3 regions of the Erwinia sp. LJJL01 genome follow, and region 2 is predicted to be linked to each of the others. Evidence: predicted binding sites of a transcription regulator. Region 2 holds the regulator's gene; each other region holds the start of a gene.

What was found. Region 2 encodes CRP, which controls carbon source genes, mostly activating them, when cyclic AMP is high. Its sites were predicted from a motif close to ATGTGANNNNNNTCACAT; they were not measured.
Region 1: a site for CRP is predicted at 1,786-1,803, ahead of ACLI4M_RS02640 (YfcZ/YiiS family protein). Genes of this name have one in related genera too.
Region 3: a site for CRP is predicted at 1,564-1,581, ahead of ACLI4M_RS11465 (YjcB family protein). Genes of this name have one in related genera too.

What each region holds. Positions count from the first base shown of each region.
Region 1 is NZ_CP178576.1:407,652-411,893, forward strand. It holds gene fadI (acetyl-CoA C-acyltransferase FadI) at 1-1,229, opposite strand, end outside; gene ACLI4M_RS02640 (YfcZ/YiiS family protein) at 1,383-1,679, opposite strand; gene fadL (long-chain fatty acid transporter FadL) at 2,054-3,391, shown strand; gene mlaA (phospholipid-binding lipoprotein MlaA) at 3,465-4,226, opposite strand.
Region 2 is NZ_CP178576.1:1,517,624-1,521,865, forward strand. It holds gene ACLI4M_RS07990 (amidohydrolase) at 1-506, opposite strand, end outside; gene ACLI4M_RS07995 (MFS transporter) at 503-1,705, opposite strand; gene crp (cAMP-activated global transcriptional regulator CRP) at 2,206-2,838, shown strand; gene ACLI4M_RS08005 (YccS/YhfK family putative transporter) at 2,897-4,242, shown strand, end outside.
Region 3 is NZ_CP178576.1:2,292,614-2,296,855, reverse strand. It holds gene ACLI4M_RS11470 (diguanylate cyclase domain-containing protein) at 1-1,250, opposite strand, end outside; gene ACLI4M_RS11465 (YjcB family protein) at 1,692-1,973, shown strand; gene ACLI4M_RS11460 (ATP-grasp fold amidoligase family protein) at 2,032-2,988, opposite strand; gene ACLI4M_RS11455 (polysaccharide biosynthesis protein) at 2,997-4,242, opposite strand, start outside.

The DNA.
Region 1 (4,242 bases), 1.1 Mb from region 2:
CGCAGCTCGTTAAGCGTCTGGGTAATCATACGCGCCCCGGTGGCGGCAAACGGGTGGCCATAAGCGATGGAGCCACCCAGCACGTTAAACTGTTCCTGATTGACTTCCCCCAGCGCGTGCGGACGGTTCAGCACCTCACGGGCAAAACGCTCATCGGCAAACATTTTCAGATTAGCCAGGGTCTGGGCGGCGAAGGCTTCATGCATATCGATCAGGCTGAGGTCGGCAAGGGTAATTCCGGCACGATCCAGCGCCAGCGGTGAAGCATAAGATGGCCCTAACAGCATATCTTCGCGCACGCCAATCGCCGTGAAGGCATAGCTGCGCAGATAGCCGAGCGGGGTTATGCCCAGCTCGCGCGCGCGCGATTCCGTCATCAGGATCACCGCCGCCGCACCGTCGGTCAGCGGCGTACTGTTGGCGGCCGTCACCGTGCCATGCTGGCGGTCAAAGGCCGGGCGCAGGCGCGCATAATCTTCCGGCTTTGAGTCGCTGCGCACGTTGTTGTCCTGCTCCAGCGGCTGCTTCCACGGTGGCGCAAACGCCGTCATCACTTCTGCGTTCAGCAGCCCCTGCTGCCAGGCGCGCGCGGCGTGCTGATGAGAACGGTGCGCCAGCGCATCCTGCTGTTCACGCGTGATGCCGTGGCTTTTCGCCATCTGTTCGGCAGTATCGCCCATGCGCAGCCCGGTTGAATACTCCGCAACCGCAGGCGGCACCGGCATTAAATCACGCGGGCGCAGGCGGGAAAGCAGCCTGAGCTTTTGCCCGACGCTGCGTGCTTTACTGAGGTCGAGCAGCGTGCGCGCCAGGGTTTTACTGACGCCAATCGGCAACACGGAAGTGGAGTCAGCCCCGCCGGCGATGCCTGCCCGAATCGTCCCCGCCAGCAGGCTTTCCGCCACGTTGGCTACCGCCTGAAAGCTGGTGGCGCAGGCGCGGCTGACGCTGTAAGCATCCGTGCTGACGTTGAGTCCGCTGGCCAGCACGATTTCACGGGCAATATTCGGCGCTTCCGGCATCTGCACCACCTGGCCGAAGACCAGCTGCTCAATGATGTCAGCCGGCAGCTCGCTGCGCGCCATCAGTTCACTCACCACCATACGGCCAAGCTCCAGCGCAGGAATACCGTGGAAAGCCGTTGCCTGGCGGGCAAAGGGGGTACGTAAACCGTGGGTAATGGCGATACGATCGCCCTGACGGGTCAGCAAAGGTAATGCTTTGCTCATTATTCTCACCTGTGTCGTGTCGATAGAGGCATCATTGCCAAAGAGGTCGGACCTGATAAGTGTAATCAGAATTGATGCAGGCGCTACGACGGGAAGAGAAAAATGCGAGTGGAAACACGAATCTGGCGAAGGAGAGCTCCTCCGCCACGGGGATTAACGCAGAGCGAGCTGGAAGATCATCGTTTCAGCCTGGCAGCTGAAGGTAAAATCACAGTCCAGCTGTACGCCCTGTGGCGTTTCGCTGATGCGACTGTCAATAGTGCAGGGTTCAGATTCCACCGCCCGCGCTTTTTCACTTAGCGATTGCAGCATCGCCTGGGCTTCAGCATGGGTGCTAAATAGCTGGCTGAATGTGGCAGTACAGTCGGTATTATCCATTATCGTGCCCACATCCACACAGCAACAGGCCGCCGTTTCACTGGCACTACAGCGGTTAATGGCATCGCTCATACATCCTCCGGCATGCCACCCAGATACGGCGGCAGATTATTTAGACTGGCGTCAGTCTACGCTTGCCCGGTTTTCAGCTCCAGCCATCGGGCAAAAACAGCGTGTTAAGTGACGAAAATCACACTATTATTTGATCCAAAACAAGTCAGACTAAGACCAGTAAATATCAAGTGTAAGTTTTTTGTTAGCCAGATCTCTTTTCCAGCATCATTTCCGCAATATTTAAAAAACATTATTGCAACACATATACAGGTCAGACCTATACTTGCGCCACTGGTCTGATTTGTTGGTTGTCTGTCAGTCCCTAGAATTCGCGATCCCTTGTTACGCTAAGTAACAGAGTTTAATAAAAATCCGATAATGAGGTTGTGGTCATGAACCATAAAAACCTGTTTGCTAAGTCTGCACTCGCAGCAGCAGTGGCGCTTGTTTCTTCGAATGTCGTAGCAGCCGGCTTTCAGCTAAACGAATTTTCTACGATTGGCCTCGGTCGTGCCTATTCTGGTGAAGGCGCGATGGGTGATACCGCCGCGTCCGCCAGTCGTAACCCGGCAACCATGGCACTGATGGACCGCCCGATGTTTTCCATCGGCGGGGTATTTATCGACCCGGACGTGAATATTAGCGGTGAATCCGGTTCCGGCAACAGCCTGAACGCCGATAATATTGCACCAACGCAGTGGGTTCCTAATATTCACTACGTTCAGCCAATAAACGACCAGTGGTGGGTTGGCGCCAGCGCCACCTCTAATTACGGTCTGGCAACAGAATTTAATGATGGTTATGCCGGCGGTCCGTTTGCGGGTAAAACCGATTTAATGACCATGAACCTGAATTTAAGCACCGCCTATCGTCTTAATCAGCACTTCAGCTTTGGCGTAGGTTTTGATGCTGTCTACGCCCGTGCCAAAATCGAACGTAATATCGGTGAGCTTGGTGCCCTACTGCCTGCCGCAGGATTACCTGCTGCACCGGCCGACACGCAGATTGCCCATCTTAAAGGTGACGAATGGGGTTACGGCTGGAACGCCGGTATCCTGTATGAAGTAGATGACAACAACCGCTTCGGCCTGACCTACCGTTCTGAAGTTAAAATCGACTTCGACGGCGATTATCGCAGCGATATCCCGGTAGCTTATAACCCGATTGGCGGTCAGTTCGGCCTGCCAACCGGCACCAGCGGCCAGACAATTCCGGGGTCGCTGTCGCTGCATCTGCCAGAGATGTGGGAAGTTTCCGGCTATCACAAAGTCGCGCCTCAGTGGGCGGTGCACTACAGCCTGGCCTACACCAGCTGGAGCCAGTTCCAGGAACTGCGCGCCACCGACAGCAACGGCAATGATCTGTTCCTGAAGGATGAGAGCTACCATGATGCCTACCGCATCGCGCTGGGTACCAGCTACTTCTACGATAAAAACTGGACCTTCCGTACCGGTATCGCCTTTGATGACAGCCCGGTCCCTTCTGACAAACGCTCTATCTCGATTCCCGATCAGGATCGCCTGTGGCTGAGCGCCGGCGCGTCCTACGCGTTTAACGATAATGCTTCAGTCGATGTCGGCGTCTCCTACATGCACGGCCAGAGCGTAACGATTAAAGAGGGTACCGACCCGGTTGCCACCGCGCGAAATGGCGGCGTAGCAACCCCTTATACCTTTAATTCTGAAGGTAAAGCGTGGCTGTACGGCGCGAGCTTTAACTACAAGTTCTGATTGCCCGGCAGGCTCTAAGTACAAAAAACCCCACATCAGTGGGGTTTTTTATTGCCTGAAGCTAATCGGGTATTTACTGGGAGTCGATAGAATTCAGATCGCCCTCAATCGCCGACGCGTTCGGGTTTTCCTGCGGGATCAGCTTGCCGTCGCTGGCAAGGAAATCATGATGCTGGAAATAGGCCGCACGCACGAAGGCGTAAGGATCTTTCGAGTTTTTCAGCATAGCGTCGGAATCCAGCAGCTGGGCACGGGTTTCAATCCCTTCCAGCGTCCATTTACCAATCGACATCCACCAGGTCAGCCAGCTGAGCGGTGGGTACACATCGTCGACCAGCCCGCCAATATCTTCACGCGGCGTAAAGCCACCGTAGCCCGGCAGCTCCACATAGGTTCCGTAACCCACACCGTAATGGCCGAGCGTGCTGCCGAAGGCGCGCGTCTCTTCTTTTGCCAGTTTCGGGTTAGCCATGGAGGCAACATCGATAAAGCCGCCCATGCCCAGCAGGGTGTTCAGGAAGAAGCGGTTAAAATGCACCATCGCCTTGTACGGATTCCCTTCCACGAAGTAGTTCACCATGGTGGCAGGCTCATCGAGGTTGCTGAGGAAGTTCCCCAGACCGGTGCGCGCAGGCACCGGCACATAATCACGCCAGGCCACCGCGACGGGACGCACGACATAAGGATCCAACACGTTGTAGTTAAAGTTGAACATTGAACGGTTGAAACCTTCCAGCGGATCGGAACGCCCCTGTGGTTCATCCCCCGGTTTAGAGCTAGCGCAACCCACCATCAGTACGCTCGCCAGCACTAAGCCCGTCAGGCGATAGTTCATAGTTTTCTCCCTGTAC
Region 2 (4,242 bases):
GTGGGGAAATTCGGCATGACGTGCAGCCCGAAGATCTTCTCAACGCCGTTGAGCACGCCGTGTTTGATCAGCTCCTGCGCGCCACCCGGCGGCACTTCTTCCGCGTGTTGGAAGATAAAGCGCACGGTGCCGCTTAGCTGCGCCTGCTGATGGCATAGCACCCAGGCCGCACCGAGCAGCATGGCGGTATGCGCATCGTGCCCGCAGGCGTGCATCACCCCGTTGTTTTGCGAGGTAAAGGGTTCATTGTTGAGTTCGGTGATCGGCAGCGCATCCATATCGGCACGCAGCGCGACGCATGGGCCGCTGCGCGCGCCCGGCAGTTCCGCCACCACGCTGGTTGGCGTTGGCCGTTTAATTTTTAACGGGCCAAACTTCGCCAGTTCAGCAGCGACATAATCTGCGGTGCCATGCTCATGGAATGAGAGTTCGGCATTGGCATGAATATGACGCCGCCACACCAGCACTTTGTCGGTGATTTCCTTGCTTAACGTTTCAGTGTTCATGATAACTCCGGGTTTAAGGAAGAGAGGTAAGCACGCCGGCTGCCCGGCAGAAGAGCCAGTCCCGCCAGCAGTATCGCTATCATCAGAAACAGAAAGGCACCAAGGTAAGTGCCATGGCCAGCGGCCACTAAATAGCCCATCACAATCGGCCCGACGAAGCCGCCCAGTACTCCTCCGGCATTCAGTAAACCGATAATCGAGCCGGTCACCGCGAGCGGAAAACGCTTCATCGGCAGCGTAAAGGTGGTGATAAAGGTGCCGATAAGGGCCGCATTGGTAATACAGAGGCCGATTGTGCTCATCAGCACGCTGGAGGAGAGGTAAATCATCAGCATCCCCGCCGCCGCAATCAGCGACGCCAGGCAGATTACCCAGGGTTCACGCCCGGCCAGATAACGCCCCACCAGCCAGCCGCCAGCCACCGATGTCAGTGCGCTACCAACCCCGGAAATGCTCATCATCTGCCCGACGGCGGAGAGCGGCAGTCCGCGATGAGTGAGAAAGCTGGGCAGCCAGCTCACCAGGCCGTAAACCGGCACATTCAGCAGAAAGTTAGTGCAGAACAGCTGCCATAAAAGCGGCTGGCGTAGCGCACTGTGCAGGCCGACTTCGCCAGCTGGAATGAGGATCACCCGCGGCGAGCGCGGCAACAGCAGCACCATGCTCGCGGCTACCATCAGCACCAGCACGGCCAGGATCATATAGGCGTGATGCCAGTTCATTTTATCCAGCGCCCATACCGCCAGCAGCGGCCCGATGGCCATCGCCAGCCCGGAGGAGGAGAGCAGCAGCGACTGGGCGAAGGTGCGGTGATGCAGCGCAAAATTGGCACTTACGGCTTTCGCGCTGGCGCTTGGATAACCCGAGTGGCCGATCCCCGCCATAAAACGAAAGCTCAGCAGCAGAGCAAAGGTGACACCGAGCCAGCCAAACAGCAGCGCACACAGCCCAAGCAACGACAGCGAGAGCACCAGCATGCGCCGGTAGCCTATGCGATCGTTTAACCAGCCGGCGGGAAACTGAAACAGCGCATAAGCGAGGAAGAAGATGCCACCGATATATCCCACCTGCTGCGGCGCGAGATGGAACTCCTGGCGAAGGGGTAATAGCACAAAGCCCATCACCGTTTTATCCAGATAGACAAGGACATAGCCCATAAACAGCAGGCAGAGCATTAATGCATGCGAAGTCACTTTCATAACGCGATCCTGTAATAAATCTGAAGAATCAATCTGTTAGATTTGAATTCCACAATCGGTTATAAATTGAACCATAGCAATTCATCCATCGTTGCACTTAACATGCTGATAACATTTTTTTTACGCACACACCGGCATAAATTCTGAAAATTAATCTTTTCTTTATGATTAATATCAATAATTTATTGGTATATTGCCGCATGCTGTTGCGCAGCCAGGTCCCCTTTCAGGACTTTTTCCCACTATGCTGAAGCGAGACAACAGAAGACAGTGCGTGCAAGCTGTGCTACAAACAAAGCTGTAATATTTCGTCGGCACTTCGATGCACGAGAAATACGGGACGACAAAACGAGCCAAGCTCTGATCAGAGGCCCGGAAAAATTTTCCTATGGGAACGCTTGAATATTTCTACGCCTGACAGGGAATACCCCCCTGTGCACCCTAAGCATTGCAAAATGACGGGTGACATTAGGCTCGATTACAACAGAGGATAATAGCGAATGGTTCTCGGCAAACCGCAAACAGACCCGACTCTCGAATGGTTCCTGTCACATTGCCATATTCACAAATATCCATCCAAAAGCACGCTGATCCATCAAGGTGAAAAAGCGGAAACCCTCTACTACATCGTCAAAGGCGCGGTAGCGGTGCTGATCAAGGATGAAGAAGGCAAAGAGATGATCCTCTCTTACCTCAATCAGGGTGATTTCATCGGTGAACTGGGCCTCTTTGAAGAGGGTCAGGAGCGTAGCGCGTGGGTACGTGCGAAGAGCGCCTGTGAAGTGGCTGAAATATCTTATAAAAAATTCCGTCAGCTGATTCAGGTGAATCCTGACATCCTGATGCGCCTCTCATCACAGATGGCGCGTCGCCTGCAGGTGACGTCTGAGAAAGTGGGCAACTTAGCTTTCCTCGACGTGACGGGCCGCATTGCGCAGACGCTGCTGAACCTGGCGAAACAGCCGGATGCCATGACCCACCCGGATGGCATGCAGATTAAGATTACCCGCCAGGAGATTGGCCAGATTGTCGGCTGCTCTCGTGAAACCGTCGGCCGTATTCTGAAAATGCTGGAAGATCAAAACCTGATCTCTGCACACGGTAAGACTATCGTCGTTTACGGCACACGCTAACCGGCGCTGAACTCACGGCGCGACATCCCTGTCGCGCCTTTTTTATTTGGTGCAGCGCATGTGGCGGAGAATCATCTATCACCCCGAAGTAAACTATGCCCTGAGACAGACGCTGGTGCTGTGTCTGCCGGTGGCGATTGGCTGGCTGCTGGGCGACCTGCAACGCGGCCTGCTGTTCTCTTTAGTGCCCGCCTGCTGCAACAACGCCGGTCTCGATACCCCCCATAAACGCTTCTTCAAACGCCTGATCGTTGGCGGCAGCCTGTTTGCCTTCAGCAGTTTCCTGATCCAGTTTGCGGGCGCTGAAGGCGTTCCGCTGCCGGCGATCCTGCTGGTGATGGCGCTGCTGCTTGGCGTCACCGGGGAGATCAGTCCGCTGCACGCCCGCCTGCTGCCTGCTTCGCTGATTGCCGCCATCTTCACCCTCAGCCTCGCCGGGCGCATGCCGATGTGGGAACCCCCGCTGCTGTATATCCTCGGCACCGTCTGGTACGGCGCGTTTAACTGGTTCTGGTTCTGGCTGTGGAAAGAGCAGCCGATGCGTGAAACGCTCAGCCTGCTGTATCGCGAGCTGGCTGACTACTGCGAAGCAAAATATACCCTGCTGACCAAACTCACCGATCCACAAACCGCCCTGCCTCCCCTGCTGGCACGTCAGCAAAAAGCGGTCGATCTGATCAACACCTGCTACCAGCAGATGCATATGCTTTCTGCCAACCGCGACAGCCATTATCAGCGCCTGACGCGGGCTTTTCAGGTGGCGCTGGATTTACAGGAGCACATTGCCGTCAGCCTGCATCAGCCGGAAGAGGTGCAGAAACTGGTGGAGAAAAGCCACGCCGAGGCGGTGATCCGCTGGAATGCGCAGACCATTGCTGCGCGGCTGCGGGTACTGGCCGATGATATTCTCTACCATCGCTTCGCCGAGCGTTTCACCATGGATAAACAGCTGCAGGCGCTGGAGAAGATCGCCCGCCAGCACCCGGATAACCCGGTCGGTAACTTCTGCTACTACCACTTCAGCCGCATTGGCCGCGTACTGCGCACTCAGCACCCGCTCTACCGCCGCGACCTGATGGCCGACCGTCAGCGCCGCCTGCCGCTGCTGCGGGCGCTGAAGAGCTATCTGTCGCTGAAATCGGCCGCGCTGCGCACCGCTGCGCGCTTCGCGGTGATGCTGACCTTTGCCAGTTCGCTGGCGCTGTTCTTCAACCTGCCGAAACCGTACTGGATCCTGATGACCGTGATGTTCGTCAGCCTGAACGGCTATAGCGCCACCCGCGTGCGCATCCAGCACCGAGCGCTCGGCACGCTGGCCGGGCTGGCGGTTGCCGCCGGGACGCTGGGCATGCACGTGCCGGAGCCGTGGATACTGAGCATCATGCTGGTGATTACCCTGGTGAG
Region 3 (4,242 bases), 770 kb from region 2:
CCGCCCATCTCCTTGATGTGATACATCGCCGCATCGGCCTGCGCCAGCAGCGACTCGGCCGAACGGTGATTTTTAGCCAGCGCCACGCCGATGCTTAGCGCCTGCCTTACCCGCGTACCTTCCGGCAGAGGGATCGGCAGCGCCATCGCATCAAGGATGTTGCGCGCCACCTGAGCCACCTGCTCCTCGCGCTCTACCGTTGGCAGCAGCACGGCAAACTCATCGCCGCCGAGACGCGCCACCAAATTATACGCGGGTAAACTGGCGCGCAGCCGCTGCGCGGTGACGGTCAGCACGTAGTCCCCCGCCGCGTGGCCGAAACGATCGTTGACCTGCTTGAAGCGGTCGCCGTCAATAAACAGCACGCCAACCTGCTTGCGCGCCAGCGCATCCTGCATCAGCGTCGCCAGCTGCTGCTCAAACGCCTTGCGGTTGGGCAGGCCGGTCAGGGAATCGTGCAGCGCCTGGTGGGCCAGCGTGTCATTTTCACGCTTCAGATGGCGCTGCCAGTTATCCAGCTCGTCGAGCAGGCTGTTAAAGTCGCCGCTTAGCTTGTTCAGCTCTGCAATCGACGATGACGGCACGCGCAGGGAAAATGCCCGTCGGCGGCGCACATCGTGGGCAACGGAGGCGATATTTTGCAGGCCCAGGAGGATCCCCGCATGCATGCGGTTCGACAGCGCACACGCCACCAGCGCGGTGACAAACAGGCTGCCGCTTAGCCACAGCAGTGCCTGCCACAGATAGTGCAGCACGCGAGTCGCATCGCCGCTGATCCACACCCGGCCAATTTCCTGCCGATGCAGCATCACCGGCGCGCTTACCGGTTGCGGAAACAGCCAGCGCGACACGGCAGCGCTCAGCCCGCTGTGCTCTGCCTTGCCCGGCTGCTGCCAGCTGGCGAGCAGCTGCAGGTTCGCGTTATAAATGCGCCCGGAGGCAAATTCTGCCTGGTTACCGATCTCGCGCAGGATCTCCTTTGCCGCTGCTGCATCATTCTGCGCTACCGCCATTTGCGCGCTGTAGCTGACGCTGGTTGCGACCAGCTGAATATTATTCTCGGCGTAGCTGCGCAGTGCGAACATCGACAGCGCCGACAGCGATGCACCGCTGAACAGCAGCGATACCACGATAATGATCAGGTGAATGCGCTGAAAAGACTCGCGCATGGTCGGCAGTTCGCGCGCGGCCACGGTTTTATTTCGCTGGTGTAAAAGGCTGGATAGCCAGGAGTTACCATTAAATGACACGCAGGCTCCTTATTATCTTCTGCCCCTGATTAATTATTTTTGCTTGGATTTCGGCAAGCGGAAACCCTCCAGAATAGATTTCTGGAAATTAAGATTAGGAGCAGCATTAATAAAAATCCTACAGGTCATCGCCAGGCTGCACAACTTTAAACAGCGTGAGATTCATCTTAAACCATCAAGTTTGACTTAGCGGTAAGTCAAATCACTGAGAGCTAACTAACGTTTTTCGCCAGAGGTTACGGTCACTTTTGATACTAAAAAAACGACCATACCAAGTATAAATATTGTTCAACTTTTAAAATCGAGTGATATAATGTGACCGCCGTCACACTTTAATGACCTGCGCGTCAAGGCGAAACGGAGCCTACCTGGCAGCTCCCGTCCGCTCATGGTGATGATGCATCCGTTTGTCAGGACCGATCACCGTGGAGTTTAGATAAGATGGCTACGATTACCACCAGCGTACTACTCATGAGATGGGAACTGCTGAGTGCAGTGATGATGTTTATTGCCAGCACCTTTAACGTGCAGTGCCGAAAAGCCAGTCGCAATGCGATGGCTTTCATGTTTACTGGTATCGGTATCGGTATGTCATGCTGGTTTGTCACCGGGCTGCTGGGTATTACGCTGAGTATGGAAAATCTGCACAACTTCTGGCATATCACCAAAGATGTGTTTGTCGAAGTGATGAGCCGTACACCCGCTGACTGGCCAATGCCGTAAGCGACACCTGCATGGCGAGCTGACCCGGCTCGCCGTACAGGGTATTATTTGCCACTCTTTAAATCTTTTTTAGCACCGCCGGTAACGGCACATCTTCGGGCTCTTTGCTTCCCGGCAACGCTTCTGATTTACGGTCCTGCAGCCACATATCTCCCATCAGCTGATTCAGTCCGTTATCCAGACCGGTCACCAACCCCGCGCCTGGGGTAAACGTCAGTTCGCCAAAGTAGATATGCCCTTCATGGATGTACCAGTCCACGCGCACATAGTCAAAATCTGCCGCCAGCTGTTTGCTGAGGGTTAGCGCACGTTCCAGCGTCTCCATATCGCCGCTGATATCAAAACCGGTATCGCGGATTTTATAGAAGCAGTTCTTCAGGTTGTTAACGTAGAAGTTCATCGACAGCGCCGAACAGCCTGCGCGGTTGTAGATCACCTGCAGCACATACTCAAAGTTGCCGTCTTTCTTGTTGAACATATGGAACTTGTAGTCAACGGCGGCAAACTTGCCATCCCCGACGTATTGCTCAACCAGAATGCGCGGCTTGATATAGCGATAGTGGATCTCACGCGCATGGTGCGAGAAGTCCTGATGCAGCCACTCATCACATCGTTTAATCAGCAGCTGCTTCTGAATGCAGTCGGGCTCTTCCAGCACGATTTCGACCATCCCTGAGCCATGGTTCGGCTTGATCACGGTATTTTTCAGACTGCCCAGGCTGAGCAGTGAAATCGGATCGTCAGTCTCATGAATCAACGGAATCAGATACTCTTCGCCAATAACGCGGGCAATATAATCTCTTACCAGCAATTTATCTGAAAGATTGGCATAGCGTACATGATCGCCGGTCACATATTTACGATACAGAACTTTCTCATTGAATAACTTAGGTTCCCGGATGTTAGGTATACTTCTGAATTTCTGAAAGTAATAAACTTTATCCTGGTAAGACCAAGGCATCTTTTTGAGCAGGTAAACAAAACCTTTTCTCAATTCTGCTTTGAGCTTCAACATGATTTACCTCATCTGTAGGTTTTGTAGTTGAGTGAGGAAAGCTGTATTTTAAGAATGACGCCATTCTTAAAGAAATAATTCATTATCGTCAGGGATAAAAGCTCAGTAACAAACACGCTCCAGGCTGCGCCTGTTAATCCCCAGGAGTGGATAAAGAAGTAAGACGTTGCCAGACCAATCACCACCAGTAAAATGACTTTCACCAGTAAGTAGTTGAAACCGCCCTCTTTAACCATGTAGCGATACGCTACTGTTCCCATTGCCGAAAAGCAGGTTGCTAACGACAACAACGTAATGAGGTTTCCCGATTGTGTGTAGTCTTGCCCATAAAGGCTGTTGATGATCCTGTCACCAAACAGCGTGACAAGGGAGAGCATCAAAAATGAAACTGCCATTACATATCCGTACAGTCGTGAAGCCAGTTTTACTGCCACATCACCGCGTTCCCGGAAAATCTCAGAAAAGCACGATGTAATGATTGCGACCGGAATAAAAATCCATGAAGCAGAAATGGTGTTTGCTGCGGTGAACAACCCCAGCTCATGCGCTGAGCCAACCCCAACCAGAAAGAACTGTGCCGTCTTTACCTGGATAGAGATAAACACGCTGGAAATCGCCAGTGGCAAACCCGCATGCAGTAAATAACGTAAATAATTCCTGCGCTTGCGCCGCGGCGGTGGGCTGATGCTGTTGGTCTGATAAAAGCGGCTGCGCTTGATCAGATACGGTACCAGCGTAACCGCAACAATCGACAGTGACAGCAGCAACGGGCTGAGTTTGAACCAGGCAACGCCAAAGCTGATGGCGAAACTGAGTATCATCCCCGTGGCATTGGCCACCGTGTTCATTCGCGATTCAAGGCGCGCATTGTTGTATACGCTAAAAATATCCTGAGTAACGAACATGGCCGAAATAAATGAAGCCACGGCAAAAACAATAAAATTTTCACGCATGGTCAACCAGACATACAGCAATACCGGTAACGACAGCACCAGTAATAATGTCAGGCGCAGTGATTTCGCCACGGCCATCAACCGCATTCCTTTCGATGCACTTTTGCTGATGCTTTTGAAAAGAATGGTTTCAGTACCAAAAATGGCAATAGTCTGAACAATTGAAAAAAGTGATGCAGAAAATGCTATTTGGCCAAATATGGCTGGACCGAAAGATTTGGCCACATAGGAGGTGACAAAAATTACACCAAAAACCGAGACAATCTTTTCAGACATCATCCAGGCAGCATTAGACATCACA